Regions from separate parts of the Virgibacillus halodenitrificans genome, predicted to be linked through region 2. Evidence: a T-box and tRNA genes for the amino acid it is inferred to sense, from the RefSeq annotation. Region 2 holds a T-box; the other holds one or more tRNA genes.
What was found. A T-box is a leader RNA that pairs with one kind of tRNA and senses whether it is charged. The one in region 2 lies ahead of trpS (tryptophan--tRNA ligase), so its partner is inferred to be a tRNA-Trp.
Positions count from the first base shown of each region.

Region 1 (16,193 bases), 260 kb from region 2:
TGTATGGAACGTGCGAAGCGTGCCAACAAGTCGCCACACAAAAGCATTAATACTCCACAAATGGCAATAGCCTGAACAAGTTATTTTCGCTTTATAAATTTTTTATCTATAAAAACCCAAATGCGTATGTTACGCATTTGGGTTTTCTTGCTGTTTTAGGGGGAAGGTTGCACGACGGAGCCTGCACAACTATGTTCATCTAGCTCGTTAATAGTCCAAACAACGTCTTTCTAATCAAACCAGTTTTACTTCAACCCATCTCCTCACACTATTTATCAGCCATACTCGAGAATACGAAGGGAGCTCATCGAGCATTATTTCCTTTACTTCTATTTCCCCCTTATCAAGAAGATGCTCTCGAAATGTTCCTGCCAAAAGACCGGATTCAACCGGTGGGGTATACCGCTTTCCGTTTTTTTCTACAACAATGTTGCCGTTAGTAAATTCCGTTACTTCTCTATTTTCATTCCATAAGAGTACATCGAATACACCCGTATTTGTAGGAAGATGTTCCTTGTAGATAGAACGGTTCGTCGTTTTATAATATAGAAACGGGTTGGTACGATCAATCGGTTTAGTTGCAAGAGCAACAGAAAGAATATTGGTAAAGGGAGAAGCGGCTTTTGCTTCGATTTCCGTGTCGCCGTTCTCGTCTACCAGTAAACGGACTTTCCACAGACCATGATTCAAACCTTCTAGGTAGTTAGTTAAATCCTGTTTGATCTTTTTCGTATCTATTTGGAAATTAAAAAAGTCGGCAGTTTTTCTTAGGCGTTCTAGATGTAATTCTAATAGGAATAATTCCCCATCCTCACACCCAATTGATTCTAATAGTTGGAATGGTTCATGTTTTACCTCCAACACCCTGGCTTTCGTGATTACCTCTTCATATTCCTCATCCGTTTTTGAATCCCAAGTTATCCCGCCGCCCACTCCATAAGTAACATTTCCTTTTTCTTTGTCTAAAATAACCGTTCGAATTGGTACATTAAAGACAGCCTCATTTTTCGGTGTGATGTAACCCATTGTTCCACAATATACATCTCTCGGCTCATCCTCCAACTCATTAATAATTCTCATCGTGCTAATTTTAGGTGCGCCTGTAATGGAACCACATGGAAAAAGTGCTTTAAATATATCGGTAATTGTGTGTTGCGCTCCTATTTCAGCTGTAACTGTTGAAGTCATTTGATGGACAGTAGGGTATGTTTCAATAGAAAATAATTCAGGTACTTTAACTGTTCCAGGAATGGCAATTGCCCCTAAGTCATTTCGTAACAAGTCAACAATCATCACATTTTCCGCTCGATTTTTTTCGGAATGATAAAGCCATTCTTTATTTTTGGTATCCTCAAAAGTTGTATTTCCTCGTGCTACTGTCCCTTTCATTGGTCTTGTGGTTAATTTCCCTTCTTTTAAATGGAAGAATAATTCCGGCGACGCTGATAGAATGGAGTAATCACCAATATCAAAATAGGCACTGTAATTTGCAGATTGAGCTTTACTCAAGCTGGTATAGTACGATAAAGGATCACCATGGAAGGCTGCATGCATCCGTACAGTATAATTCACTTGGTATGTATTTCCGCTTTCAATTTGTTCTTTTATCTTATTTAAGTTCTTCTCATATTCAGCCTTGGAGCTACGGTGTGACCACTTAGAAGTCCGGAATGGTTTATAGCTTTTAATCTCTCTTTGCTCAGGCTCATTAAAGATACCAAACCACAGTAAAGGGAGATTTGGGTTGGAATGAGTGAATGCTGCATGGTCAAAGGCAGAGGCAGCTTCATAGGAAAGATAGCCTGCAGCGTAATAGCCTTTATTTACAAGGTGTTGAATTTCTGCTAATGCTGGAAGCACTTCAGTTATAGATGAAGCTTGAATGATACGATCAGGATGTTGAAAAAGTAATGGAGCTTCATTTTTATCATTTGTACGGAAATTAAAATAGAGCAGGGGATCCATTCATTGGCACCTCTTTCTTTTTAAAAAAGTTTTTTAAAATCTCTAATCCCTGTTCAGTTAGAATTGCTTCTGGATGGGATTGGATGGATTCTATCGGATACAAGCTATGTCTTAATGCCATGATTTCTCCTTTATTCGTCCTAGCTGTTATATGGAGGCAATCAGGTACTGTAGTTGTATCGACGACAAGAGAGTGATATCTGGTCACAGTTAGCGGGTTGTTTAAGCCCTGGAATATACCCTTACCATCATGTTGAATGGATGATACTTTTCCATGCATAGGCTGTTCCGCTTTAATAACGCTTGCTCCAAAGGCTTGGGCAATAACCTGATGCCCCAAACATACTCCGAAAATAGGTAGTTGCTTATAAAAGTGTTCTACTACTTCTAAACAAATCCCTGCTTGATCTGGGCAACCAGGTCCAGGAGAAATTAATATATGAGATGGTTCCATTTCTTCTATTTCTTTAATAGTTATTTCATCATTACGCTTTATCCTGATCTCTAAATCGAGTTGTTTCAAATATTGTACGATATTATGAGTGAAGGAATCGTAATTGTCTATAACAAATATCATTGTAGTCCTCTTTCCGATAAAAAACTCCGCCACGAAGACGGAGTTTAATTATCCTTATTTTTTTGCTGTGACTTTAGTTCTTTTTTATATTTCCTCGTGTTATACTTCTCATCAAATTCTTTGCCTTCCAAATTCTTATCAAGTGTAAGTGGCTGTTTGCAATGCATGCAAGCATCTACACGACCTAGCATTTTTGTTGGCTTTTCGCAATTTGGACAGACAATAGGGACAGCTTTTAGTGATAATGTGCCAATCCAAAGGTAAACAACACAACTAAGCACAACCATTATTACTCCCAGAATGAAAAAGGTAACCATCAACCACTCTATCTTCTTTGTTAAAATTCCACCATACATTAAAAGTATCCCTGCAAAAATGAGTATCAATGCAAATGATCTTATTTTATTTATTTTACTTGAATAAACTAATTGCGCCATGCTTATCCTCCTTAATAATACAATAGTCAGTATAGCATATTTTAAAGAAAAGTTTGATGAAGAAAAAGGAATTCACGTAAATGTAACGAATTATTATATATAGAAATAGAAATAAATTGGAGGAAATCTGCAATGGAAAATTTCCTGAGACCTATATATCAAGAACATGCCAGTGATGCTGATACTTTGGGAATACTAATTATGGAAAGAACTAAACAAAACAGTCCAGTTACTGATAACTTTGACGTCATCCTGCTTATTATAATGAAGGAAGCAAAACAGGATTGGCATGTAAAACATTATGAGTTTGATGATAAAACTGCTGCCATGCATGTTGTTAAAGAAAATGTCCTTATGGAATGGATTGATAAAAGTGGATACCGAAGAGCGGTCGAGTGGATTATTTATGGACGGGTTATTTTTGACCGGAATGAATACATTTACCATTTGAAAGACCAGCTTAGGGATTTTCCGAATGAAAAGCGAAACTCTCGTAAGATGTTAGAGTTTGGAAAGCTAGTAAAAAGCTTTAATGAGGCAAAGGACTTGTATGAATCAGGCGATTATAAAGATGCAAATAGTAAAATTCTGTACTCCCTGCATTATTTAGCTCGACTGGCGGTTATTGAAAAAGGCTATTATCCGGAAGTAACTGTTTGGAGTCAGGTGAAGCAAATAGATCTTGAAGTTTATAAGTTATATGAAGAATTCATTGAAGGAAACGAAGAGTTAGAGAAAAGAATTCAGCTAATGATTATAGCTATGGATTTTGTATTAAGCAGCAGGGCACTTGCTTCCTCACAACAACTTTTAACTGTAATGAAGACAAAAGATACACCTTGGTCTTACGGAGAATTAATTGAGCATCCTGATATTAAGGATTTTTCTCTTGATCTCACAGCTATTATTTCTTACTTAATTGAGAAAGAAATAATAATGACGGTTAAGCAGGAGACTAAAGGTATAGATGTATACCATCGGAAGTATATGATCAACGAAGAGAGTTAAATGAAGTTAGATGAATGGATTCTCGTCTAAGGTGAGGATCCATTTCTATCTAATTAATTATAGATAGTGTCTTTAATTGCAATGATTTAGGGGCTAGATAGCGTTGTATGTCACAATGTGTAATAATTTGTTAAAGTTTTTGTTGACTTTGTAATGTAACCATGATAAAGTTAAATCCGTCGCAAAAAACGAATGGATTTTTGGTCAGACAGCGAAAAAAATATATAAATTACTTATTGACTTAGTTCAAGTAAGTGTGATATATTAATAAAGTCGCCAAATTGATTAGCGGCACAACAGCTTATGAAATAACAAAAAAGTTGTTGACATGATATCTGAAACATGATATATTAATAAGGTCGCTATTTTAAATGAGTGACTAACAAATTCGTTCTTTGAAAACTGAACAAAACAACCAGTATGTCAAGAAAAACATGACGTTTTTCGTTAATTTTTAAAAAGCCAGAAGTTAACGCTTCTGCAGCTAAGACATGAGATAAGATTGATTGGTGTCGATCTTATTCAAACTTTTATGGAGAGTTTGATCTTGGCTCAGGACGAACGCTGGCGGCGTGCCTAATACATGCAAGTCGAGCGCGGGAAGCAAGCTGATCCTCTTCGGAGGTGACGCTTGTGGAACGAGCGGCGGACGGGTGAGTAACACGTGGGCAACCTGCCTGTAAGACTGGGATAACCCCGGGAAACCGGGGCTAATACCGGATAATACTTTTCATCACCTGATGAGAAGTTGAAAGGTGGCTTTTAGCTACCACTTACAGATGGGCCCGCGGCGCATTAGCTAGTTGGTGAGGTAACGGCTCACCAAGGCAACGATGCGTAGCCGACCTGAGAGGGTGATCGGCCACACTGGGACTGAGACACGGCCCAGACTCCTACGGGAGGCAGCAGTAGGGAATCTTCCGCAATGGACGAAAGTCTGACGGAGCAACGCCGCGTGAGTGATGAAGGTTTTCGGATCGTAAAGCTCTGTTGTTAGGGAAGAACAAGTGCCGTTCGAATAGGGCGGCACCTTGACGGTACCTAACCAGAAAGCCCCGGCTAACTACGTGCCAGCAGCCGCGGTAATACGTAGGGGGCAAGCGTTGTCCGGAATTATTGGGCGTAAAGCGCGCGCAGGCGGTCCTTTAAGTCTGATGTGAAAGCCCACGGCTCAACCGTGGAGGGTCATTGGAAACTGGAGGACTTGAGTACAGAAGAGGAGAGTGGAATTCCACGTGTAGCGGTGAAATGCGTAGAGATGTGGAGGAACACCAGTGGCGAAGGCGACTCTCTGGTCTGTAACTGACGCTGAGGCGCGAAAGCGTGGGGAGCGAACAGGATTAGATACCCTGGTAGTCCACGCCGTAAACGATGAGTGCTAGGTGTTAGGGGGTTTCCGCCCCTTAGTGCTGAAGTTAACGCATTAAGCACTCCGCCTGGGGAGTACGGCCGCAAGGCTGAAACTCAAAAGAATTGACGGGGGCCCGCACAAGCGGTGGAGCATGTGGTTTAATTCGACGCAACGCGAAGAACCTTACCAGGTCTTGACATCCTCTGCAATCGGTAGAGATACCGAGTTCCCTTCGGGGACAGAGTGACAGGTGGTGCATGGTTGTCGTCAGCTCGTGTCGTGAGATGTTGGGTTAAGTCCCGCAACGAGCGCAACCCTTGATCTTAGTTGCCAGCATTTAGTTGGGCACTCTAAGGTGACTGCCGGTGACAAACCGGAGGAAGGTGGGGATGACGTCAAATCATCATGCCCCTTATGACCTGGGCTACACACGTGCTACAATGGATGGAACAAAGGGAAGCAAAACCGCGAGGTCAAGCAAATCCCATAAAACCATTCTCAGTTCGGATTGCAGGCTGCAACTCGCCTGCATGAAGCCGGAATCGCTAGTAATCGCGGATCAGCATGCCGCGGTGAATACGTTCCCGGGCCTTGTACACACCGCCCGTCACACCACGAGAGTTGGTAACACCCGAAGTCGGTGAGGTAACCTTTTGGAGCCAGCCGCCGAAGGTGGGACCAATGATTGGGGTGAAGTCGTAACAAGGTAGCCGTATCGGAAGGTGCGGCTGGATCACCTCCTTTCTAAGGATTTAGAACGAGGAAACGGAAGACCGACTAAGTTCGCCACGTCCTGTGGCAACGTCGGCATGACCTGCATCCTGCAGGCCCAGGCCTTCGGGTCTTCCGGTAAGGACATACATGGTTGTTTGGTTCAGTTTTGAGAGAGCGAATCTCTCTTTTTGTACCTTGAAAACTAAATAAGAGTAACAACGACATCAAATAAAAAGCTGAGGCGACTGCTCAGCGACGTACGGACTGGACTGACCCGTAGGAGATAAAGGAAACACGATGAATGTAAATGAATCGATGTTGACTTATTGTACGAAGGGGAAGGAAGTCGCGCTAGTCGCTAGGAGCCAAAGCTAGATTTAAATAAAAGCAAGGCTAAGAAATTAGCACGCTTATTCATTGTAAAAATAGTTAAGTGAATAAGGGCGCACGGTGGATGCCTTGGTACTAGGAGCCGAAGAAGGACGGGACTAACACCGATATGTCTCGGGGAGTCGTAAGTAGACATCGATCCGAGAATTTCCGAATGGGGGAACCCACTGTTCGTAATGGAACAGTACGCATAGCTGAATACATAGGCTATGTGAGGCAGACCCGGGGAACTGAAACATCTCAGTACCCGGAGGAAGAGAAAGCAAATGCGATTTCCCAAGTAGCGGCGAGCGAAACGGAATTAGCCCAAACCAGAAAGCTTGCTTTCTGGGGTTGTAGGACACTCCTTTGGAGTTACAAAGGAATTCTTTAGATGAATCGATCTGGAACGATCAGCCACAGCAGGTAAGAGCCCTGTAATCGAAAAGGAATTCTCTCCGGAGTGTATCCTGAGTACGGCGGAACACGAGAAATTCCGTCGGAATCCGGGAGGACCATCTCCCAAGGCTAAATACTCCCTAGTGACCGATAGTGAACCAGTACCGTGAGGGAAAGGTGAAAAGCACCCCGGGAGGGGAGTGAAAGAGAACCTGAAACCGTGTGCCTACAAGTAGTCGAAGCCCGTTTATGGGTGACGGCGTACCTTTTGTAGAATGGACCGGCGAGTTACGATCCCATGCAAGGTTAAGTGGAAGACACGGAGCCGCAGCGAAAGCGAGTCTGAATAGGGCGATTTGAGTATGTGGTCGTAGACCCGAAACCGTGTGATCTACCCATGTCCAGGGTGAAGGTCAGGTAACACTGACTGGAGGCCCGAACCCACGTATGTTGAAAAATGCGGGGATGAGGTGTGGGTAGGGGTGAAATGCCAATCGAACACGGAGATAGCTGGTTCTCTCCGAAATAGCTTTAGGGCTAGCCTCAAGGAATGAGTACTGGAGGTAGAGCACTGATTGGACTAGGGGCCCTCATCGGGTTACCGAATTCAGTCAAACTCCGAATGCCAGCTACTTAGACTTGGGAGTCAGACTATGGGTGATAAGGTTCATAGTCGAAAGGGAAACAGCCCAGACCGCCAGCTAAGGTCCCAAAGTATACGTTAAGTGGAAAAGGATGTGGAGTTGCCCAGACAACCAGGATGTTGGCTTAGAAGCAGCCACCATTTAAAGAGTGCGTAATAGCTCACTGGTCGAGTGACTCTGCGCCGAAAATGTACCGGGGCTAAACGTATCACCGAAGCTGCGGATTGTTCTTACGAACAATGGTAGGAGAGCGTTCCAAGTGCTGTGAAGTCAGACCGTGAGGACTGGTGGAGCGCTTGGAAGTGAGAATGCCGGTATGAGTAGCGAAAAAAGAGTGAGAATCTCTTTCACCGAAAGCCTAAGGTTTCCTGAGGAAGGCTCGTCCTCTCAGGGTTAGTCGGGACCTAAGCCGAGGCCGAAAGGCGTAGGCGATGGACAACAGGTAGATATTCCTGTACCACCTCATGAGCGTTTGAACGATGGGGGGACGCAGTAGGATAAGGAATGCGCACCGATGGATGTGTGCGCCCAAGCAGTGAGAAAGTTGGATAGGCAAATCCGTCCAACAATTTCAAGCTGTGATGGGGAGGGAAATAGAGTACCGAAGTTCCTGATTTCACACTGCCAAGAAAATCCTCTAGTGAGTTCATAGGTGCCCGTACCGCAAACCGACACAGGTAGGCGAGGAGAGAATCCTAAGGTGAGCGGGAGAACTCTCGTTAAGGAACTCGGCAAAATGACCCCGTAACTTCGGGAGAAGGGGTGCTCCTTTAAGGAGGAGCCGCAGTGAATAGGCCCAAGCGACTGTTTAGCAAAAACACAGGTCTCTGCGAAGCCGAAAGGCGAAGTATAGGGGCTGACACCTGCCCGGTGCTGGAAGGTTAAGGGGAAGCGTTAGCTTACGCGAAGCGCAGAACCGAAGCCCCAGTAAACGGCGGCCGTAACTATAACGGTCCTAAGGTAGCGAAATTCCTTGTCGGGTAAGTTCCGACCCGCACGAAAGGTGCAACGACTTGGGCACTGTCTCAACGAGAGACCCGGTGAAATTATACTATGCGTGAAGATGCGCATTACCCGCGACAGGACGGAAAGACCCCGTGGAGCTTTACTGTAGCCTGATATTGAATGTTTGTACAGCTTGTACAGGATAGGTGGGAGCCTTGGAAACCGGAGCGCCAGCTTCGGTGGAGGCATCCGTGGGATACCACCCTGGCTGTACGACCATTCTAACCCAGGGCCGTGATCCGGTCCGGAGACAGTGTCAGGCGGGCAGTTTGACTGGGGCGGTCGCCTCCCAAAAGGTAACGGAGGCGCCCAAAGGTTCCCTCAGAATGGTTGGAAATCATTCGTAGAGTGTAAAGGCAGAAGGGAGCTTGACTGCGAGACCTACAAGTCGAGCAGGGACGAAAGTCGGGCTTAGTGATCCGGTGGTTCCGCATGGAAGGGCCATCGCTCAACGGATAAAAGCTACCCCGGGGATAACAGGCTTATCTCCCCCAAGAGTTCACATCGACGGGGAGGTTTGGCACCTCGATGTCGGCTCATCGCATCCTGGGGCTGTAGTCGGTCCCAAGGGTTGGGCTGTTCGCCCATTAAAGCGGTACGCGAGCTGGGTTCAGAACGTCGTGAGACAGTTCGGTCCCTATCCGTCGTGGGCGTTGGAAGTTTGAGAGGAGCTGTCCTTAGTACGAGAGGACCGGGATGGACACACCGCTGGTGTACCAGTTGTTCCGCCAGGAGCATAGCTGGGTAGCTACGTGTGGCAAGGATAAGTGCTGAAAGCATCTAAGCATGAAGCCCCCCTCAAGATGAGACTTCCCATCACTTCGAGTGAGTAAGATCCCTCAGAGACGATGAGGTTGATAGGTCCGAGGTGGAAGCGTGGTGACACGTGGAGCTGACGGATACTAATAGATCGAGGACTTAACTAATTTTCTTCTTTGATCGTCGTTGTTTTTCTCTTATTTAGTTTTTAGGGTATAAATCATACATATTTACAATAAATACTTGATTTTTTCCTAGAAACAATTATAATAATGATTGTCATGAAAAATTCCTAAGTAACTCGGATCAAGTTTGAAATGGTCTGGTAGCAATAGCGGAGAGGTCACACCTGTTCTCATGCCGAACACAGAAGTTAAGCTCTCCAGCGCCGATGGTAGTTGGGACTTTGTCCCTGCAAGAGTAGGACGCCGCCAGGCATATTCAATAAAAAGTTGATCATTATATTGGATTATTCCACAGTAGCTCAGTGGTAGAGCAATCGGCTGTTAACCGATCGGTCGTAGGTTCGAATCCTACCTGTGGAGCCAATGGAGAGCTGTCCGAGTGGCCGAAGGAGCACGATTGGAAATCGTGTAGGCCGTTACCGCGGCCTCGAGGGTTCGAATCCCTCGCTCTCCGCCACCTTACTTATATTAATGGCCCGTTGGTCAAGCGGTTAAGACACCGCCCTTTCACGGCGGTAACACGGGTTCGAATCCCGTACGGGTCACCAACATGGAGGATTAGCTCAGCTGGGAGAGCACCTGCCTTACAAGCAGGGGGTCGCAGGTTCGAGCCCTGCATCCTCCACCATTAATTTTAAATTATTCACATCGCGGGGTGGAGCAGTTCGGTAGCTCGTTGGGCTCATAACCCAAAGGTCGCAGGTTCAAATCCTGCCCCCGCAACCAAATTAATTCATTGAATGACAATAGCACTTAAGAGTGCAAATTAATATGGTCCGGTAGTTCAGTTGGTTAGAATGCCTGCCTGTCACGCAGGAGGTCGCGGGTTCGAGTCCCGTCCGGACCGCCACTATTATTTAATACCATGTTGGTACTTTACAACTAAATGGCTCGGTAGCTCAGTCGGTAGAGCAAGGGACTGAAAATCCCTGTGTCGGCGGTTCGATTCCGTCCCGAGCCACCATTTTTTTGTCTTTATAAATATGGAGGGGTAGCGAAGTGGCTAAACGCGGCGGACTGTAAATCCGCTCCCTCAGGGTTCGGCAGTTCGAATCTGCCCCCCTCCACCATTTATCTTTTTAACATATAAGTAGGGGTATAGTTTAATGGTAAAACGAAGGTCTCCAAAACCTTTGATGTGGGTTCGATTCCTACTACCCCTGCCATTTTAATATGGCGGCCGTGGCGAAGTGGTTAACGCACCGGATTGTGGCTCCGGCACGCGTGGGTTCAATCCCCACCGGTCGCCCCTTTTAATATTCAATATCTTATATTGGGCTATAGCCAAGCGGTAAGGCATCGGGTTTTGATCCCGTGTATCCTAGGTTCGAATCCTAGTAGCCCAGCCAATTGCGGAAGTAGTTCAGTGGTAGAACACCACCTTGCCAAGGTGGGGGTCGCGGGTTCGAATCCCGTCTTCCGCTCCAATATATTATGGCGGTATAGCCAAGTGGTAAGGCAGAGGTCTGCAAAACCTTTATCACCGGTTCAAATCCGGTTACCGCCTCCATGAACATGCCGGTGTGGCGGAATTGGCAGACGCGCGGGACTCAAAATCCCGTTCCTTCACGGGAGTGTCGGTTCGACCCCGACCACCGGTATCATAGATATAAATACGACGACGTTTTAGCGAAATTTATTCGTTAGAGGGTCGTCTTTTTTGCGTTCATATTACGCAGTATGTGTGTGGCTAGTCTCCTGTCCATTTGTAAACAGGGGCTTTTCTTTGAACGAACGAAGGGGAGTTTTTTTTTATGGTTAAAAATCGAGATATACAAAGAAATAACTCATAAAACATACATCCGCAAAGGCAATAATTGCATTAGCTCTAGTTGATAAATTAAAAGGTTGTTAATTGTAATAAGCGTATTTATATAGAAGAAACGAGGAAACCATCTCTTCGTTTCTAAACTCCTGTCTCTCACAAAATAATTATCTTTACTAAACCTTAATTCACAATTTATTGTCAGTTAATAAATGATTGATAGTATTGAGACAAGACTTACTAAAGGAGGAACTTTGTGTGAAATTTAAAGCTATTTTTAGTACGATTACACTTGGACTAGCACTCATTTTCACTTTTGGTTTTTCTATGAACGTTGTGGAAGGTAAAACAGACAAGAATCAAAAACTGCAATTTAACAGTAACGGGAAATTTAAGATTGTACAGTTTAACGACACGCAGGATGACGAGGATATTGATCCACGAACTGTTGCTTTAATGGAGAAAACTCTAGATGAAGAAAAACCTGATTTTGTTGTGATTAACGGTGATATGATACAAGGTGATGTAAAAAACAAAAAACAAGTTAAAAAAGCAATAGACAATATTGCGCAGCCTATGGAAGAACGTGGTGTGAAATGGGCAATTACATTCGGAAATCACGATGAAGATCATACATTTAAGACTGGTATAGATGAAGAAAAGATGCTTGATATCTATATGTCATATGAACATAATATGAACCAGCCTGGCCCAAAAGGTGTTACAGGAACCGGCAATAATTCGATTGAAATCAGGAATTCCAAAAACGCAAAAGCCGCATTTAACATCTGGTTATTCGACAGTGGAAGGTATGCTCCAGATGAAGTAGCAGGTCAAGATTTTAAAGGTTATCAAACCTATGATTGGCTAAAAACGGATCAAGTCGAGTGGTATTATGAGACGTCAAAAAAACTTGAAAAGAAGAACGGCTATCCAGTTCCATCGCTTGCTTTCATGCATATCCCACTTCCGGAATTTGAGTATATGTGGTTTGCTCGCCCATACCAGGCTAATCAAGCAAGTCATCAAGAAGCAATAAAAAAGCATAACATAACCGGAGAGAAAAATGAATGTGTTTGTACTGGTCCATTTAACAGTGGTATGTTTTCAGCAATGCTAGAACGCGGGGATGTTAAAGGTGTATTCGCCGGCCATGACCATATTAATACATACGTTGGTGATTACTACGGTATTAAGCTTGGTTACGCAGGAAGTACTGGGTTTGGGGCGTATGGCCTTGGTGGCGAGGAAAATAACCGTTTGCGTGGAGCTCGAGTGTTCACATTGGATGAAAAAGATAAAGATGTATTTGTCGATACACAAATGGTCTTTGCTAGAGATTATGGGATTGAATAAGAGATTCTTGAATAAATCTAATTAGATATTAATTGCAAGGTTAATTTTAAAAGTAAGAACAGTCCTGATAAGAGATGAATCTGGCTGTTCTTTTTTCTTGTCTTTTCCCTTATGTTTAGCTTAGAGACGTGTTAGGTACATATTCTGTCCCTTCCCCTATGAAATTGATCTCTTCTTTATTATAACAGGCAAAGAAGAAGACGGAATTTGAAAAATCTTGGAATCTTAATTGAAAGAAATCTAGAAATTAATTTGTAATGGAATTAGGTAGTTGGTGAATATGTAAGATATTCTTGACGGATTCTGTCGCTTAATTTATTACTAATGAAGGAATACTAGCACAAAACTTTCCTTTCCACATTGCGTTTTATTTTCTATTAAATTTAATCACACATGCTAAAAAATGATAGAATAGATATAGAGTTATATATGTATTAGCCTTAGGAGTGAAACAGGATTGAATAAAAAAGATATCGCAAATATTCGTAAACAATTTAAAGTGAATAATGACTTATTAAAAATACATGAGATTTTTAATGTATATGTTATGAAGGAATCTAGTGAGATTTATCATTATCAAAGTGTGCCATTTGAGTTACTGGAGGATGAGCAAAAGGAGCTCTTTTTGGCTAACTTTAAGAAAGTATTGTCTGGGCAAATGGATGAGAAACTATTTGAGTTGAAGTTTCAGCGTGATGTGGAAGATAGTAGCCAGCTTATTTTACATCAGGGTCTATTAAGTAATGATACAGAGGAATGGAATAACCAAATGCTTCGTCTTGTAGAGAAAATGTTGAAAGACAAGCAATATGAGATGGACATTGTCATTACCTTCATTCGTGGTGAATATATGAAGCCGATGAAGCGCAGTAATGAGGAGTCCGAAGAGAATGCAAGAGATGCGGTTTATTCGCACTCCTTTATTATGGGAAGTATGAACAAGACACAGGACCCGAAGAAAGAACTGCTGTTTGACTATGTGGAAAAGGAATTCAAATATAATATCGTCGTAGACCCAATTATTAATTTGAAGGCACCTATGTCGGGATTCTTATTCCCGTGCTTTTCGGATAGCGCAGCAGATGTCAATCATGTGCTTTACTCAGCAGGAAAAGCCTATGAGCTGGATTATCATTTCATCGAAGAAGTTTTAAATGCCGAAGAAACAATGACCGCTGAGGATGATAAGGTTGTTTTCGAGGAAATCGTAAAAAAGGTTGCTGGTGATCAAATCAATACATCTACGCTTTCCAATGTGTATGATGAAATTCATCGGACCATTGAAGAAAATGAAGAGGAAGAGATACCGAAGTTTGACTATAAGGATGTTGAGCAGGTATTAAGGAGCAGTGGAGTTAAAGATATTGAAACAGAGAAGGTGGAAGAAGCTTTTAAAACGGTCATTGACGATGAAAAATATGAATTAAAAGCTAGTAGTATTGTACCGAAATACACATCAAAATCTATTAAAATAAAAACAAAGGTAGCGGATATTAAAGTTAGTCCGCAAGACTTAAGATATGTTCGCCAAGTACACTTCAATGGGAAGATCAGCCTTATGATCGAAGTGGAGGAAAACACGATCATTGAAGGATTTGAGATGATTCCGGAAGCACTCGTTCAGAAAGTGGTAGATAAAGAGGAATAGTTTTTTGGATGAAAGGGGAGCGGTAGTAGCTCCTCTCCAGATTATTGCATTATTCATTTTCGTGGAAACGCTTGCGGAGTTGGTAGACTACCCTTAAACTATCATTAAAGAGTAGCCATTATGTAAAAAGGGCAGACATTAAATCAGTTGATCTATACAGACAAAAGAAGCATAAACCTTTTGATGGGGAGGGAATCACTTGAAAAAGAATTTTTTAGATTTGTTGGCAAAAGAATACGATTGTGAAGAAAAAGTAGTAACGGAAATTATTAACCTGGAAGCGATTCTCCATCTGCCCAAGGGTACAGAGCACTTTGTCAGTGACTTACATGGAGAATATCAGGCTTTTCAACATGTGCTAAGAAATGGTTCAGGAAAAGTGAAGGAAAAAATAAGGGATATTTTTGTAGACCAATTGACAGAAGAAGAGATGAACGAATTAGCCACATTGGTTTATTATCCGGAAGAAAAGCTGCGATTGATTAAAAATAATTTTGCCGATCAACAGAAACTTAATGATTGGTATTCGGAAACGATAGAGTATTTCATAAAATTAATTTCTTACGCTTCCTCTAAATATACGAGATCAAAGTTACGTAAAGCCTTGCCGGAGCAGTTTGTTTACGTTATTGAAGAACTGCTTTATAAAACGAATGAATATACCAATAAGAAGTACTATTATAGTCAGATTGTACAACAGATTATTTCCCTCGGGCAGGCAGATAAGCTCATTACCGGACTTGCGTATACGACACAACGATTAATTGTTGACCATCTTCATGTGGTGGGGGATATTTATGATCGTGGACCAGAACCCGATAAAATTATGGATACACTCATAAACTACCATTCGGTTGATATTCAGTGGGGGAATCATGATGTGCTTTGGCTGGGGGCATTTTCCGGTTCAAAGGTTTGCCTTGCCAATATCATTCGTATATGTGCCCGTTATGATAATTTGGATATTATTGAAGATGCGTATGGTATTAATCTTCGTCCACTTCAAAACCTTGCAGAAAAATACTATGGAGATAATCCGGCATTTCGTCCAAAGCGTAATTCAGATAAAGAGCTATCCGAACAGGAAGCACTGCAAATTACTAAAATTCATCAAGCCATTGCAATGATTCAATTTAAATTGGAGATGCCTATTATTAAGAGACGTCCTAATTTTAATATGAAAAGAAGGCTATTGCTGGAGAGAGTGGATTATAAAAACAAGGAAGTCACCATTGATGATAAAACATACCCACTGGAAAACACCTGTTTTGCTACGGTTAATCCAGACCAGCCTGGAGAATTATTGGCCGAAGAAAAAGAAGTAATTGATAAACTGCTATTCTCTGTGCAGCATTCTGAAAAGCTCGCTCGTCACATGAAATTTCTGATGAAAAAAGGCAGCCTTTATTTGAAATATAACGGAAATTTATTAATTCATGGCTGTATCCCAGTTGATGAGCAAGGGAATATGGAAGAAATGGGCATCGAAAATAAAACGTATGCAGGGCGCGAATTGCTGGATGTATTTGAACATTATTTACGGAAGGCATTTGCCCATCCTGAAGAAACAGATGATTTGGCGACAGATATGGTGTGGTATTTATGGACAGGGGAGCGTTCATCCCTCTTTGGGAAAAGAGAAATGACGACATTTGAGAGGTATTTTATCAGCGACAAAACTACACATAAAGAAACAAAAAATCCTTACTATTATTTAAGAGAAGACGAGGATATTTGCCGGAAAATATTAATGGAATTCGGTTTGAATCCAGATCAAGGTCATATTATAAATGGCCATACCCCTGTAAAAGAGATTGATGGAGAAAACCCAATTAAAGCAAATGGGAAGATGATCGTCATTGATGGAGGTTTTTCCAAGGCGTATCAGTCTACAACAGGGATTGCAGGCTACACATTATTATATAACTCCTACGGTATGCAGCTTGTGGCACATCAAAAGTTCACTTCAAAGGAAGATGTTCTATTGCACGGAACGGATGTCTTATCAGTT
Region 1 covers NZ_CP017962.1:649,309-665,501, forward strand. The annotation lists gene perR (peroxide-responsive transcriptional repressor PerR) at 1-50, shown strand, start outside; gene pabB (aminodeoxychorismate synthase component I) at 235-1,965, opposite strand; gene BME96_RS03335 (anthranilate synthase component II) at 1,943-2,542, opposite strand; gene BME96_RS03340 (YgzB family protein) at 2,587-2,979, opposite strand; gene BME96_RS03345 (nucleotidyltransferase-like protein) at 3,112-3,987, shown strand; rRNA gene BME96_RS03350 (16S ribosomal RNA) at 4,517-6,082, shown strand; rRNA gene BME96_RS03355 (23S ribosomal RNA) at 6,480-9,395, shown strand; rRNA gene rrf (5S ribosomal RNA) at 9,550-9,665, shown strand; tRNA gene BME96_RS03365 (tRNA-Asn) at 9,702-9,776, shown strand; tRNA gene BME96_RS03370 (tRNA-Ser) at 9,779-9,870, shown strand; tRNA gene BME96_RS03375 (tRNA-Glu) at 9,887-9,961, shown strand; tRNA gene BME96_RS03380 (tRNA-Val) at 9,966-10,041, shown strand; tRNA gene BME96_RS03385 (tRNA-Met) at 10,063-10,139, shown strand; tRNA gene BME96_RS03390 (tRNA-Asp) at 10,187-10,263, shown strand; tRNA gene BME96_RS03395 (tRNA-Phe) at 10,302-10,377, shown strand; tRNA gene BME96_RS03400 (tRNA-Tyr) at 10,399-10,483, shown strand; tRNA gene BME96_RS03405 (tRNA-Trp) at 10,506-10,579, shown strand; tRNA gene BME96_RS03410 (tRNA-His) at 10,590-10,662, shown strand; tRNA gene BME96_RS03415 (tRNA-Gln) at 10,688-10,762, shown strand; tRNA gene BME96_RS03420 (tRNA-Gly) at 10,766-10,840, shown strand; tRNA gene BME96_RS03425 (tRNA-Cys) at 10,850-10,923, shown strand; tRNA gene BME96_RS03430 (tRNA-Leu) at 10,931-11,014, shown strand; gene BME96_RS03435 (metallophosphoesterase family protein) at 11,437-12,534, shown strand; gene BME96_RS03440 (DUF4317 domain-containing protein) at 12,992-14,182, shown strand; gene BME96_RS03445 (fructose-bisphosphatase class III) at 14,382-16,193, shown strand, end outside.
Region 1: it has a tRNA-Trp gene. The T-box ahead of trpS (tryptophan--tRNA ligase) is inferred to sense a tRNA for this amino acid. The anticodon was not compared.

Region 2 (16,193 bases):
GTTGCATTTATTCCACCGGTCAGTGGTGGCTAGTTAGAGAAGAAGAGACTGTTTCGCTCGTGTGCGGAACAGTCTCTTTTTTAGGTGCTTAGGATACTGATACCATCAATTTGGCTTTCGATATATATTGGAATATACAATGATTTTGAGAATAGATAAATTCCTAATTAAGAATATAGATACTGCGTTAATCATTGCTATGGGGAAATATTCCACTTTACGCGGCAGAATTTTACATACCTAACATTTCCATCGCTCTTTCGCTCATTTTGCTTGGGTTCCAGGAGGGCTCCCATACAAGATCTACTTTTACAACATTCACACTATCAAGCTGACTGACACGGTGTTTTACGCCATTGGTAATGCTATCATGCATGGGGCATCCTGGTGTTGTTAGAGTCATACGGATCGTAACATCCTTATTCTCATTCACCATAATACTATAGATAAGACCCAAGTCCATTATATTAACTCCAAGCTCCGGATCAATAACTTCAAACAAGGTAGCGGCTACTTGCTTTTCTAAATTCATTTTTAAAAATCTCCTTTCTTTTTTGATAATTTGCCTGACCATCCATTTCGATACAAACATAGATAACATTTACTTTAACAATACACGGAAAATAGAGCAGGTATATAAGATGGAGGTGAGTGTTAATAAGCCTTGAAAAGTAATGACGAGATGACTCCATTGCCCCAACCCACCAACAGTTAATCCAAGCACACTAGTTATGAAACAGATGAATAAAACCACACTCCAGCTTTCGTGAATCATATCCTTTAATGTAGGCACCTTTTCTTTGCCAATTTTGTTAGAATATTTATAGGTCCACCAAAGGAAAGGAACAATTTTATATAAATAGCCAAGAATACTGAAGACAATCCAGCACATGATATAGAGAAATATAATCCAGCTCCAGCTGATTGGATTTTGATATCCAGCCATATGAAACAGAAGGGCAATAAAATGTATAACTAACCCGTTTCCAATGGCTACAAGAGAGAAAATGAAAGGTTTATCCAGCTTCTTTTTCATTCTTTTTGCTAAAATTTCTTTTATGTCTAAGGTGAAAAATAAAAATCCGAGAAATAAAAGTATCCAACCAAGTGTTTCAAAATAAATAAAATTAGTCCAAAAGGATAAAATCAATAATAGTAAACCAGTTATATAAACAACAAAAGAGCTTTTCGCCCATTTCATTGAATAGCCATGTGATAAGCTAAACATAGGAACAAGCTTATAGGAAAATCCAAATATCAATAAACTAAACCAGCCACCAACACCTAATACAATATGTGAACCAAGGATTGTTTGATGGCTTATAATTTCTCCGTAGGATAGATTCCAGGCTAATAAAAACCCAGCTGAAATGGTCAAAAAGAAACTTGATAAAGCTCCTAAAACAAAATATGTCATTTTATTTTTTTTCTTTTGGGAAAGAATTGTTCTGGCCATTTGAATAAGAAATAGAAGAACCCCAACAATAGCTAAAATTCCCCCAAAGATTGCTTTCTCCGGCTTTAGACCAAGCAATACGGAAAAAATAGAGAACCCTAATGCTGTAATGACAAACTGAATATAGCCAAGTTTGTGACTCCAAATGGGTGTTAAAAAAGCTACAGGTACAAGCTGGTACATGGCTCCCATTGCAATCATAACTGCATATCCAAGAAGAAGAAAATGAGCCCCCATCCAAATGTCGGGAAGACGAAAACTACTATTGGTTAATAGATCTGAATTAATGAACAAAATGATTTGTGCAATAATCAGTGCTATAAGACCATATAGAATAAAAGCAAGGGGAAGCTTGACATTTGTTTCAGACTTCATTGTATTTGAAATCATATTAATCACCAGACTTTGTAATGATTATTTTAAAGCTGCCATCTTCCAGTGGCTCTGTTGCATGGGAATAACCACGCTCATCCAACTCTTCATATAAAAACATTGGTCTCCGATCATTTATAATAGAAAGGTGCTCTCCAATATTCATGCCATCCAACGCCTTCAATGTACGGATCATTGGTTGGGGAGGTTCTAAACCTCGATTATCGATAATCATTTCGTAGCCCCCTTTTTTACGTAGGTTACAATCCAATGCCTTTTATCTACTTTTTCAACTTGATGTGCAAATCCCTTTCGGTGTAGCACTTTATGCAGTGGAAGTGGATTAAACGGTGCATGCAAAATAAGCTCCTGCCCTACTTCAATACTTTTTACTGCAGCCATAATCTTATCAAAAGGTTCTTTTTTTAATCGAAGATCTTCTCGAACATCAAGTACGACAGCTTCTTTTAATTCCATAATAGCATCTCCCTACCTTTGATTATTTCCCTTTTATGATAATCACTTTCAATTAGGAGTGAAGTGACTTGTATCACATCAATTTAAGTGAAGAAATCCTGTTAAGTGGAAACGTTTATATAAATTAAAAAAGCAGGTATCTTTGATAAGAACCTGCTCTGTGATTAGAATAATTCATCTTCTAATGCTTCTGTATTAATTTGTAAAAGCCCTGTTTTATCCGTTTGTATGAAGTCTTTCTTTTTTAATTGGGTTAATGTTCGACTGACGGTTTCTCGACTGGAGCCAATCATATTGGCCATTTCTCTATTTGTAAATTGTGTGTCAATAACCGTATGTGTGTCGGAAACTTCTCTTCCATGGTTTTTAGCCAATCGTAATAATAACAGGATTATTTGTTCATACGTATTATGAAGAATCTTTTCTTGCAGCCGATTTTGCAAATCCACAATTTTATCTCCAAGTACCCTGAAAAGTTTAATACATATTTCGGGATGAGTGATAAGGAAGTTTTCAAAGGAATGTATTGGTATATAAATAAGTACAGCATCCTCAGTTACCTCTGCATGTGCCGGATAATCATCCTGCCTAAAGAATCCTTGGTGTGGAAACATGTCACCAGGCTGAAGCATATTGACGATCTGTTCTTTACCATGGATGTCTGTTTTATATATTTTAACTAGTCCCTTATGGATGAAGTACACATTAGTTAGAGGATCACCTTGCATAAAAATATGGGTTCCTGAACGGTATATCCGGTTTTTTGCAAGGTTAATAATAGGCTCCATTTCAAAATCAGTTAAATCTTTAAACATAGGAAATCGTTGTAAAAGTTCCTGAATCGATTGCGTGTTCACCAAAAAACTCCTTTCAATTTCTGTCTTTATTCTATTTATCAGTTTACCATGAGAATGAACTGCGACCTATGGAAAAAATAACTGCTTTGTAATAATGTGATAAATATCATATCCTAGGGGTGTTTTATCTCACATCATATCCACTCTATACAGTTTATGATATACATGTAAACAAATGATTGGGAGGCGTGATTACATGAGTGAGATAAAGTATGCAGCAAAAGTGCATGCACCAGATATTGAGCCAAGAATAAGACATCCGCGGATATTTGAAGTTTTTGATGAATTAAAAGCAGGAGAGGTTATGGAACTAACAAATGATCATGATCCAAAACCGCTACAGTATCAATTTATGATGGAAAGGAAAGATTCCTTTGAATGGGAGTATATAGAAGAAGGGCCAATGCTTTGGAGAGTGGCGATTGGAAAAAGATAAATTTAGAATAAATAGACCCAGTTTTCCGGGTCTATTTTTAATTGCTGCTAGGGTTTTGTGAAAGAGTAATTTTAATACAAGTTCATATAGATCATTAATATTAGTATTCCATGATTGTGACGATATGATGAATTCTGTTAAAAAAGTGAAAAACATCACACCCACTTTTAAAATAGTAATTTACAATTTATGTAGATAGTTTGAGGAGGGGTACTATGTTTTCACGAGATTATAATAAAAATCCTTTTATTGTTATATGGGAGTTGACCAGAGCTTGTCAGCTAAAATGCCTTCATTGCCGGGCAGAAGCTCAATATCATAGAAACCCATTGGAGCTTGATTTTGAAGAAGGTAAGAAGCTAATAGATGATATATATGAAATGGATAACCCAATGCTTGTGTTTACAGGTGGAGACCCACTTGAAAGACCAGATGTTTTTGATATAGCAGAATATGCTGTTAAAAAAGGTGTCCGGGTATCCATGACACCATCTGCAACACCAAATGTTACAAAAGAAGCCATGCAAAAAGCAAAGGATGTGGGCTTAGCAAGGTGGGCTTTTAGTATTGATGGGCATTGTGCTGAGGTACATGATCATTTTCGGGGAACAGAAGGATCCTTTGATTTAACAATGAATGCAATAAAGTACCTTCATGAATTAAACATGCCTTTGCAAATTAACACAGTTATATCAAGATATAATTATCGATATTTGGATGAAATGGCTAAGATGGTGGAAGAACTTGGTTGTGTGTTGTGGAGTGTATTTTTCCTTGTTCCTACAGGAAGAGGAAAGGAATCCGATATGATTACACCAGCAGAACATGAGAAGGTGTTTCGATGGCTCTATGACTTATCCAAACGTGTTCCCTTTGATATTAAAACCACAGCTGGTCAGCATTATAGACGAGTGGTAATCCAAAATAAAATTAGAGAACAAAAAGGAATGAGTGATAAGGAGCATATTTTTTATGAGGATGCACTGATGAACGGTAAGACCGGCCAAATTGACGGCTTAGGACGCGCTCCAAAAGGTGTGAATGATGGGAATGGCTTCGTTTTTATTTCTCATACAGGAGATGTATATCCAAGTGGATTGCTTCCTGTAAAAGCTGGTAATGTCCGAAGAACACCGCTTGCGGAAATTTATCGCGAATCCGAAGTTTTTAAGAACTTGCGTAATCCTGATAAATATAAAGGGAAATGTGGTGTTTGTGAGTTCCGACATGTTTGTGGAGGATCCAGATCCCGTGCCTATAATGTGACAGGTGATTACATGGAAAGTGAACCATATTGTGTGTATATTCCAAGAGCAATGCGTAAAAAGAAGTCTTCGAAAGTATAACAACAGAATCGCAAGCACTTACTAATATTATTGGGTCTAATGATTCGTGAAATGGATATATTGTGAAGTAACTTGGTTGTTTGAAATGGCCGCTTCGGAAAATAAAGTATAGTGAACAAACTATAGCTTGTTTGCGAATGCCTCCGGGGATAGTTTTGCTCTGCAGCCGATTAAATTGCTCTCCGGCGGATTATCTCGCTCTGCAGCCGATTAAATTGCTCTCCGGCAGATTATCTTGCTCTGCAGCCGATTAAATTGTTCTCCGGCGGATTATTTTGCTCTGCAGCTGATTAAATTGTTCTCTGGCGGATTATCTTGCTCTGCAGCCGATTGTCCCACACTAGTTCGCATTTACTCCTACTACGAACTAGTGAGAAGTAGCTTTTGTACCCCAACATTTGCAAAAGCCCCATTTTTTAGAGAGAAAAAAGGAGTCAGCTTATGCTAGCCGACTCCTCATATGTTTTAATGTATGGTGCATAGGACAATAGGGCAGTCTTCACAATTTATTTCTGACTTTAAAAAGTTCAAATCATGAATGGTAATATGGCCTTTATCCATGGAAATAACTGAATTTCGTTTCAACTCGTTTAACAAGCGATTGACACTTTCTCTTGTTGTACCACAAAAATTAGCCAATTGCTGATTCGTCAGTGATATATCTAGGTAAATATCTTGATTTGTTTTTACTCCATAGCTATTTGAAAGGCGGATTAACGTAGAATATAGTGCGCCTTTTTTACCGAAAAGTACAAGATCACGAAATCTGGTTTGGTCCCTTCGATAGGAATTATTCATTAGCTTCATAAATTCAATAGTAAGTTCTTTTTCCTGCAGTAAGCTTTCTTCTAGCTTTGCTTTATCGAGTACAATCACTTCTCCATCTTCCAGTACTTTTGCATGAAGAATATATTTTACTTCTTCGGAATATAAATTAACTTCCCCAATAATATCACCAGCATGACAAATTCTTAAAGCCAGTTCTTTTCCATCAGGGGAAAGCTTACCAATTTGTACTTTTCCTGATGTTACCATAAATAATCTGGAAGCAGGCTCACCTTCATTAAATAGAAACGTATCTTTCTTAATTGATAAAGGGTTTCCTTCCTTATGAAGGAGCTTCTGAAGATCAGTGGAAACTTCAGATGTCTTTACTTTACTTTTCATACGGAGCAACCACCTTTATAAAACACTGGAACAGCATACTCTATCTGGAACATACACTTTGTATGCTTGCTTAATATCTATAAGAATAGGATAACAAGGATACCAACAATAAAGCAATAGAAAGCGAAGTACTTTAAATTTCCTTTTGCCATAATATTAATAAACCATTTAAGTGCATAGAAAGATGCTACAATAGATGCCATAAATGCAATTAGATATGGGATCATTAAGGCATCAAAATTAGGATCACTAATAATATCTGTAAATGAAAGGACAGTAATACCAAGACTGACCGGAATATATAACAAGAAGGAAAATCGCAATGCGGTTTCCTGCTTCATACCTACAAGCATTGCAGCTACAATGGTGGCTCCAGAACGGCTGATTCCTGGAATCAAGGCAACAGCTTGGGCGAAACCTACGATCAATGCATCCTTCACTTTTAAGTCTCCATCATTTTTGTTCCCTCGCATATTACGAATAATCCACAAAGCTGCGCCTGTTATAAGTAACGTAAAACCAACAACAGCAACTCCACTTAGTTTGTCTTCAATATAATCTTCCAAAAGAAGTCCAAGAACTCCCGTTGGAATTGTAGCAACGATAAGGAAAACTACAAATTGAAAATCACCTTTGGCTGCTTCTTCTTTTTTTGTAACATAGTGAAGTGTGTTTTGGATTAGTCGAATAATATCTTTTCGAAACACAAGTAATACAGCAATGAGGGATCCGAAATTAACTAATATTTCAAATGATAATCCCTTTATATTAATAGAAAAAAGCTCTCGTAAAATTACGAGGTGCCCACTTGAAGAAATGGGGATTGGTTCTGTAAATCCTTGAAATAACCCTAAAATTAAATATTTTATTAATGTGCCTAGTTCTGTCAATGTCTCCATGAGATATCTCCTTTTTTCAATCGTTCTTTTAAACATATTCGATAAGATAGTAACTTTATTGACTCACTAAAACAATGATCATTTATTTTAATGTGCTGACAAGTCACCAAGTAATTACTAGTTGAATAGTCTAGATGGTGAGGAGGCGGTTAAGATGAAAATGAATAATGATTATAACCATATATACGATTTATGTAAAAAACATATGCATTCTTATGTCCTTGCTGAAACAACAGATGGCTCCCAAGTTGATGGAATTATTACTGGATTAGATGATGAATACGTCTATTTTGCAGTGCCAATTGGTGCAGAGGAGCATCAAAACATGTCATCTCCAGATGACCAAAGGCAGTTTGGCTATGGTTTTGGTTATCCAGGTTACGGCTTTCCCGGGTACGGATTCGGTGGCTATCCAGGGTTTTACAGACCGAGAAGATTTCGCAGACTGGTACTTCCACTTGCAGCTCTTACAGCACTAAGTATCTTGCCATGGTATTAAGAAAATAATGTAATAGGAAAACCCTTGCCCAACTATTGCTTAAAGGCAAGGGTTCTCTCTAACTTTTTCAATTAATTACTATGATCCTCTTTCAACGCGCCATCCCCTAATATAGCAATTGCCACTACAAGAATGCCGGCAAATACTATCGTGCTAAGGAAACTGAATGACTCGCCACCCATGCTTGATAATACATAGGAAAGAACGGAGCTTATTAATAATGCCCAAATTATTGTCCATATGTAACGCAACGTGAACACCTCATTTTTTCTTTAACTGTCTAAATGATTTCAAACTTCCTTTCCTAGTTTATCAAATCCTTACATAAAATAAAAGTATTATTTCAATAGGGAGGCAGTATGATGACGGAATTAGTAGCATTTTGCAATGATTGGATTGGGTTTCATATAATTAATGATTTACTTGAGCATGGATATAAAGTAAATGGAATAGAGGATACAACTAAGGATGATATGTTAACAATGTTTTTTGGTAGAAATAGTTCTTTTCAAATGGTGAACTTAGAGACAAAGAAATCTTATGAACATGCCATTCTTACTAATAGTAATAGAAAGCCGAATGAAATGAACGCAGAACACATTCTGGTTATTAACCCCGATGAAAATAGATCACGAAGTCCGAATGAAATTTTTATTTTCGCACCTTTGCTTTATGGGGAATGGATGCCAATGAATAAACAAGGTATTCTTCACGGTAAAGAGATCATTCCATTTGATTCAACGCGGTTTGATCAAGATGCTATATATATAAAAGAGTTCACTAAATTACTTATCCAATGGATAAAAGGCAAGAAAACTTCATCTACCTTGTATGTAAAAACAAAGGAAATGAAAAAGAGAGAAAAAGAAAAGCTTGAAAATTCCATTTATATTCGTGACAATATACCTAAGGAGAAACGGATAGAGCAAGTTATAAAACATTATGAACAATATGGAGCAATGTATAATATGGATTAATTGAAGTAGAATGGAGTGCCGAAATGAAACGAGTACTTTTCATCTGTATAAGTGGAATTTTATTAGTGTTACTTGGTGGATGCAATTTATATAGTAGAGGCGAACTGCAGGCTGTTGGAATGCTCTTTGATAGTCCAATGGAGGAGCAAGCCTGGGGGAAGAAAGGTTATAAAGGCTTAATGGCAATTCAGGAAACAGAGAATGTGGATGTTTACTATAAAGAAAATATATATACAGAAAACGATGTTGCACTAGCGGTAAATGAATTTGTGGAAAATGGGGTAAATCTAATTTTTGGTCATAGTAATAGTTTTGGTAAATATTTTAAAGAAATTGCAAATGATTACCCCGATGTCCACTTTGTCTATTTTAATGGCAATATTCATTCCGACAATTTAACAAGCTTAAAATTTAATGGAGAAGCTATGGGTTTTTTTGGTGGAATGGTGGCAAGTAAAATGACACAGACAAATCAACTGGGAATTATAGGTGCATATGAATGGCAACCCGAAATTGAGGGATTCTATGAGGGCGCAAAATATCAAAATCCTGCTGTAGATATTTATATAAAAATATTAAACACATGGGTCAATAGAGACTTAGCTATAGATATTTATAAGAAGATGCTTGGAAATGACATTGATGTATTTTATCCAACAGGAGATTCGTTTAGTAATGAAATTATTGAAAGGTCGAAGAGGAATGATGTCCATACAATAGGGTATGTAGATGATCAATTGAAGTTAGGGAAGAACACTGTTTTAACAAGCACTGTACAACATGTGGACAAGCTTTATGAAATTGCAGCAGAGAGATTTGATAAGGGAAATCTCGATGGTGGGGTTCTTACATTTGATTTTGGTGATGGCGTTATATCTCTCGGAGATTTCAGTCCACTTGTTCCTGAAAGCTTTCAACAAGAAATCAAAGAATCCATTCAGGAATACATAGAAACAGGGAAGCTGCCAAATGCCCGCTAATATAGGGAACCCCTTATACACTGGTTTTTTAAAGCGTGCTGGGAGGTTGATTAGCAGCTTTTACTCTTGCAAGTTGCACATTAATACATTAAAATTAGTACCAAGTCATAATAATTGATAATAAACTTTTAATATATAAGGAGATGGAAATATGAACGTTGGTGTATTAGGTACAGGTCATTACCTTCCAACAAGAGTTGTGACAAACAAGGACATGGAAAAGATTGTCGATACAAATGATGAGTGGATCCGGACGCGTACAGGAATTGAAGAACGTAGACTTGCAGAAGATAACGTAGATTCATCTGACATGGCATACCATGCCGCAAAAGGGGCTATAGAGGAATCTGGTATCGCAGCAGAAGACATCGATATGATTCTTGTTGCAACAGTAACTCCTGACACGCCATTTCCATCTGTAGCCTGTATGATACAAGATAAATTAGGTGCGAAGAATGCTGCGGCTATGGATATAAGTGCAGCATGTTCAGGGTTTATGTATGGTATGATTACGGCTAAGCAATTTATTGAAACAAAAGCATATAAGCATATTCTCGTTGTTGGTGTAGATAAGCTATCTAAAATTACCAATTGGGAGGACCGTGGAACATGTGTCTTGCTTGGTGATGGAGCAGGGGCCGCTGTTATAGGTGAAGTTTCAGAAGGGAAGGGTATTCTATCCTTTGAACTTGGTGCAAATGGTGCAGGAGGCAAGGAATTATATCAAAATGAAGATAACCATTTAGTAATGAATGGTCGTGAAGTATATAAGTTTGCAGTTCGTCAAATGCCGGAGTCTACTGTAAATGTCATTGAAGAAATTGGTCTAAACAAAGAAGATGTGGACTATTTAATTCCACACCAGGCAAATATCCGAATCATGGATGCAGCACGTGAGCGCTTAGGCATTTCAGAAGACAAAATGGCAAAAACGATAAAGAAATACGGAAATAACTCTTCAGCATCAATTCCAATGGCGTTATCAGAAGCAGTTAAAGATGGTAAAATAAAAGATAATGATTTAGTAGTAATGGTTGGCTTTGGAGGCGGTTTGACTTGGGGAGCCGTCGCTTTACGCTGGGGAAAATAGACAAAAATAGAACGAAATATTATAGGAGGTTACCTTATGGATAATAAAAGAGTAGTTATTACAGGGCTTGGAGCAATAACTCCTTTAGGAAACAATGTAGACACCATGTGGGAAAATGTTCTTGCAGGCAAATCCGGAATTGATTTTGTAACGAGAGTAAACAAAGATGATTTCCCTGCAAAAGTAGCAGCAGAAGTAAAGGAATTTGACCCTACTGCATATATGGACAAAAAAGATGCAAGAAAAATGGACCCATTTACTCAATATGCAGTCGCAGCAGCCAAAATGGCGGTGGAAGATGCAAAGTTGACAATTGATGATTCCAATGCACATCGTGTTGGGGTGTGGATCGGCTCAGGCATCGGTGGTATGCAAACATGGGAAGACCAGCATACAAAATTTTTGGAAAAGGGACCGAAGCGTGTTAGTCCATTTTTTGTTCCTATGATGATTCCAGACATGGCGGCTGGTCAGGTGTCTATTCAGCTAGGTGCAAAAGGAATTAATTCTTGTAGTGTGACTGCATGTGCTTCTGGTGCAAACTCAATTGGCGATGCTTTTAAAGCGGTGCAGCGTGGAGATGTTGATTATATTATAGCTGGAGGTACAGAAGCCCCAATATCTAATATGGCCTTTGCTGGTTTTTCATCAGCTAAAGCACTGTCATTGAATGAAGATCCTTCTAAAGCAAGCCGTCCATTTGATAAAAACCGCGATGGTTTTGTTATGGGTGAAGGTTCAGGTATTTTGATCATGGAAACATTGGAGACTGCATTAGAACGTGGTGCACATATTTACGGGGAAATTGTTGGCTATGGTGCAACCGGAGATGCTTACCACATCACAGCCCCAGCTGAGCATGGTGAGGGTGCTGCTCGAGCAATGCAAAAAGCTATTGAAGATGCAGGCTTGCAGCCGGAAGATGTCGATTACATTAATGCGCATGGGACAAGTACTGCACTAAATGATAAATTTGAAACAGAAGCAATAAAAACAGTATTTGGTGAATATGCATATAAGGTTGCTGTTTCCTCGACAAAATCTATGACTGGTCATCTACTTGGAGCGGCAGGTGGTATAGAGTCAGTTATTTCTCTAAAAACAATTGAGGATAGCATTATACCTGCTACAATAAACTATGAAACACCAGATGAGGACTGTGATCTGGATTATGTTCCAAATGAAGCCAGGAAGCAGAACGTCAACGTAGTAGTCAGCAATTCTCTAGGATTTGGTGGACACAACGTAGCATTAGTATTTAAAAAATATCAATAATATAAGAAACTATTAAGAAAGGCTGATCAGCAAAAGTTGCTGATCGGCCTTTTTTTATGGCTCTGTATCCATTATTGCTCTTGGCGGGCAAAGAGCTTATTAGCTTTGGTGGCAAAGATTTTAAGGTTTTCTAGGTTTCTTAAATATGACTTACCTTGTCTGTTATGGAGTGTATGACGGACAATGCGGCCGTGGAAATGCGTGTGAATGTCTATCATCGAGTGTATGACGGACAATGCGGTCGTGGAAATGCGTGTGAATGTCTATCATCGAGTGTATGACGGACAATGCGGCCCTGGAAACGCGTGTGAATGTCTATCATCGAGTGTATGACGGATAATGCGGCCGTGGAAATGCGTGTGAATGTCTATCATAAAAGGTATGACGGACAATGCGGTCGTGAAAACACGTGTGAATGTCTATCATGAAGCGGACAATGAATGAAAGCTCAGACATCCCTCATTTTTTCCTGATTAGCTGCATAAAATGGAATTAATTACGGTGTACAAGCATGGGGTGGGGATGGTATGGGGTATATATTTTTATTTTTAATTGGCTTTGGACTTGCTGTAACAGGTGGGGTCACAATTATAGCATATACAAATTTTCTTCCTGCAGGGGTAACCTGGTTGGAATACTTCAGCTTTATTTCAACAAGGCCAGAATGCTATTTTCTTCCGGCTGGATTGATTTTAATCGCATTTGTAATTTACCGATTTCCACATAGTCCATAATCTTAACAGATTTAGAATATTTTTCTAGGAGGATGGTCATAATGAATGGTAAATTCACATTTTAAAGTGAGGGTTGTTGTATGTTATATCTGCATGATGTATGGGTAAATTGGTTTGAAGGAGAAGAGAATGGGTATAACGTATGTTATTTTCATGAATGGCGAAAAGAGGATAAAATTGAGTTGTTAGATCAGGTTCCCCTCTTGTACATAACGGAAAATCTATACAACTATATTGAAAATGACATGCACGAGCTACCTAAACCGATGTTGGACGTAATTTATAAACGGGCATACTCTCGTAAAGGGCAAGAGAGAAACGTTATGGAATATGCTGCTATTATTACAGATGGAAATGATATTATGGTAATTGACACGATAGGCTATCAGATCCCTGTTAGGAAAAGCAGATTAATTCCAAGGCAAGAACAACTAGTATATGATATGATCCAAAATACGAAGGCACAATCATTCAAATTTGATGATAGACATTACAAAAAAGAGTATCATATGCTTTCACTAGAGCCTGAGCTCGTTTTCGGTTTAACCAGAAAAGAACGTCAATTGAAACAGTTATTAATGATGGGTCTTGATCAGCTGCGTACAGCAAACAATCTTGGAGAATTACGCTATTGGCTTACGGAATGGGACCCGAAAAACTATCCCTACATTCGCGATATGAATGAAGATCAAGTTTGGCAAGCTTTGTATAATGGTGTGAAAAAAGGATGGACAAGCTCTCATGAGGATTTGTGTGCAAAGCTAATCAAAGGACAGCCATTTCTTGAGAAACTATATGAAATGGAAAACGGAAAAGAAGAAAACGCTTCAAAGCTACAATAAACAAGAAGGGGGAACGTATGATACGTTCCCCACTTCGTATTTATTTCTTCTTTTTAACTCTGCCAAGGCCCATTGCCTTTTTAGCTTTAGCTAAATTTTTATTAGCTGTCAAGGCAGCTTTTTCTGCTCCATGGTCTAATATGGTATCTAATTCTTCTGAATCGAGAAGAGCGTAGTATTTTTCCTGAATTGGTTGCAGTACATCTATAACAGCATTTGCTACGCCTTGCTTAAAGTCCCCATAACCTTTGCCTTCGTATTTTGCTTCAAGTGCTTCGATTGATTTTCCAGTACAACTGGATTCAATTGTTAATAGATTGGATACCCCAGGTTTATTCTCTTTATCAAATTTCACTATACCATCTGAATCAGTAACCGCACTTTTAATTTTCTTTTCAATTTTCTTAGGTTCGTCGAGCATAGAGATAAAGCCTTTTTCGTTGGTATCCGATTTGCTCATTTTCTTCGTTGGTTCCTGTAGAGACATAATGCGTGCGCCAACCTTAGGAATTTTAACTTCTGGAACAGTGAAAATATCATTAAAACGATTGTTAAAACGTTGAGCCAAATTACGTGTAAGCTCCAAATGCTGTTTTTGATCTTCTCCAACTGGAACGATATCTGTATTGTAAAGTAAAATATCGGAAGCCATTAAAGATGGATAGGTGAATAGAGCAGAAGAAACAGCCTCTTTACCTTCCGATTTATCTTTAAATTGTGTCATTCTTTCCAACTCACCCATATAACTGATCGATTGTAGCATCCATCCAAGCTGTGTATGTGCGCTAACTTCAGACTGAATAAATAGTGTAGAGGAATCAGGATTAATACCTGAAGCCAGATAAATTGCTGCAAGTGAACGAATATTTTGTCGCAACTTCAAACGATCCTGTGGTACGGTAATCGCATGTTCATCTACAATACAAAAATAACAATCATGCTCCTCTTGTAACTGGACAAACTGTTGTATCGCCCCTAAATAATTACCAATGGTTAATGTACCACTTGGCTGAATACCTGAAAATATTGTTTTCATCTTGTTCACTCCAATTTTATTTTTTTCCATTAAAAAAAGCTCATTAATCCCCATAAACAGGGACGAATGAACCGCGGTGCCACCCTTATTATTCTGTCATACAACAGAATCGCTTTGTGTGTTAAAATTAGCTCCAAAGTCCAATTCCAATATACCTTGATACTTGTTTACACCAACCACAAGCTCTCTAGAATTCAGGGGGCAATTGTACTACGCCTTTTTCATTGCTATTATTTTTTATCATTATATATATATTTATACAAAAATGCAAGTTCATATAGGGGCGCAAGTATCAATTGAGAAAATCATATGTTGAAAATAAACATTAAGCATAAGATCTGAAATAGGAAATAGGTGATTTCCTGTATTGTAATCCTGGAAATCACCTCACCTACACAGTAAGACTTCTAATAAAATGGATATCCAAAGCCACCATAATAAGGGTATCCATATCCATATCCATATCCATAACCGTATGGAGAAAGTAATGCGCTTCCTAATAAACCACCAACTACGCCACCTAAAAATGGCCCGCCAAACCCAAATCCACCATAAGGATACCCGTAACCAAATGGTCTGCCAAATCCAAATCCATATGGACGGCCAAAACCGAATGGTCTGCCGAATCCAAAACCATAAGGACGGCCAAAACCAAATGGTCTGCCGAACGGGCGCCCGAAAATCCTCTCATCATTTTGAGCTAACTGAAAATTATTCGTGTTGTCATTCATTCTAAAACCTCCATTTTTTGTATACAGTCTTCACTCTTTTCTATACAGAATAATATATCCGCACAGTTATATTAACCTATGTTATATAATAAGAAATTGCATAGGCAATCACATAATTAATGATTTATTATGAAAAAACAGCAAAAATTATTTATTTTTTCATATAATATCATCACAATGAAGCTAGTTGAAAATGTTTTCGGAAGGATGAGCTAATTGAATCACATAGCAGTAATGGGTGGGTGGATTCAAGCATCCGGCACAGTAATAAATGCAATAGAGCCTGCTTTTAGTGAGACAAATAGCAAGGTATTTGCAAAAGCAGGAAATATGCTACAAGCTATCGGCAATGCCATTATTTCTGAAAATTCCTCGATAATAGTAAATAAAATTGCTAACGAAGTTCAATCAACTGGAAATCTGGTTGTCGTGGTTGGTCTATATCAAAAAAACATCACTCTTGAAATTCAAGGTAACCTTATCCAAGCGGTGGGAGCCGGAGTAGGGTTTACACATGCGGTGAGGGAAAATAAGCTGGTTGAAGCTATTGGGGACTTATTGCAGATTATCGGAAACAGTCTTCAGTCCATATCTGGAATAATAGAGAAGGAAGAAAAGGTTGATGCTAGTTTACTAGATTATACTGGAGCATGGATTCAAGCGGGAGGGGCTATCATTTCAGCCATTCACCTAACAATAGAAAATGAAACGCACAAAAATTATTATTACGAAGCTTATAATTTAGTGTATTAGGGTGGGAAGGAAAACACCCATCCTAATACACCTTTATTTTATATTACTAATAACATTAATTGTAAAATGGCTCGTATGAGTTGGTAGTTGGTTATCAACTGTTTCATGATATAGTTGTAGATCGACATCAAAATTAATTGATGTAAGCATATGTTTCTTTATATTTCATACTGCATTTCAGCTATTTTTCACCCATACCTTTGAAATAACCCTTCCCGCATCACAGCTGTTTTGGAGCTCAATTAAAAGATCTTTATTGAATTGGT
Region 2 covers NZ_CP017962.1:911,059-927,251, forward strand. The annotation lists gene moaD (molybdopterin converting factor subunit 1) at 1-33, shown strand, start outside; gene BME96_RS04660 (metal-sulfur cluster assembly factor) at 233-532, opposite strand; gene BME96_RS04665 (hypothetical protein) at 602-1,846, opposite strand; gene BME96_RS04670 (DUF2249 domain-containing protein) at 1,848-2,063, opposite strand; gene BME96_RS04675 (DUF2249 domain-containing protein) at 2,060-2,305, opposite strand; gene BME96_RS04680 (Crp/Fnr family transcriptional regulator) at 2,470-3,162, opposite strand; gene BME96_RS04685 (DUF2249 domain-containing protein) at 3,359-3,598, shown strand; gene BME96_RS04690 (TIGR04053 family radical SAM/SPASM domain-containing protein) at 3,814-4,944, shown strand; gene BME96_RS04695 (Crp/Fnr family transcriptional regulator) at 5,410-6,111, opposite strand; gene BME96_RS04700 (undecaprenyl-diphosphate phosphatase) at 6,189-7,001, opposite strand; gene BME96_RS04705 (hypothetical protein) at 7,165-7,509, shown strand; gene BME96_RS04710 (DUF2929 family protein) at 7,581-7,760, opposite strand; gene BME96_RS04715 (hypothetical protein) at 7,872-8,486, shown strand; gene BME96_RS04720 (BMP family ABC transporter substrate-binding protein) at 8,510-9,466, shown strand; gene BME96_RS04725 (beta-ketoacyl-ACP synthase III) at 9,618-10,556, shown strand; gene fabF (beta-ketoacyl-ACP synthase II) at 10,593-11,831, shown strand; gene BME96_RS04735 (YuzI family membrane protein) at 12,359-12,565, shown strand; gene BME96_RS04740 (YjbA family protein) at 12,646-13,407, shown strand; gene trpS (tryptophan--tRNA ligase) at 13,448-14,443, opposite strand; T-box leader at 14,499-14,677, opposite strand; gene BME96_RS04750 (hypothetical protein) at 14,851-15,174, opposite strand; gene BME96_RS04755 (DUF6944 family repetitive protein) at 15,391-15,927, shown strand; gene BME96_RS04760 (YdhK family protein) at 16,181-16,193, opposite strand, start outside.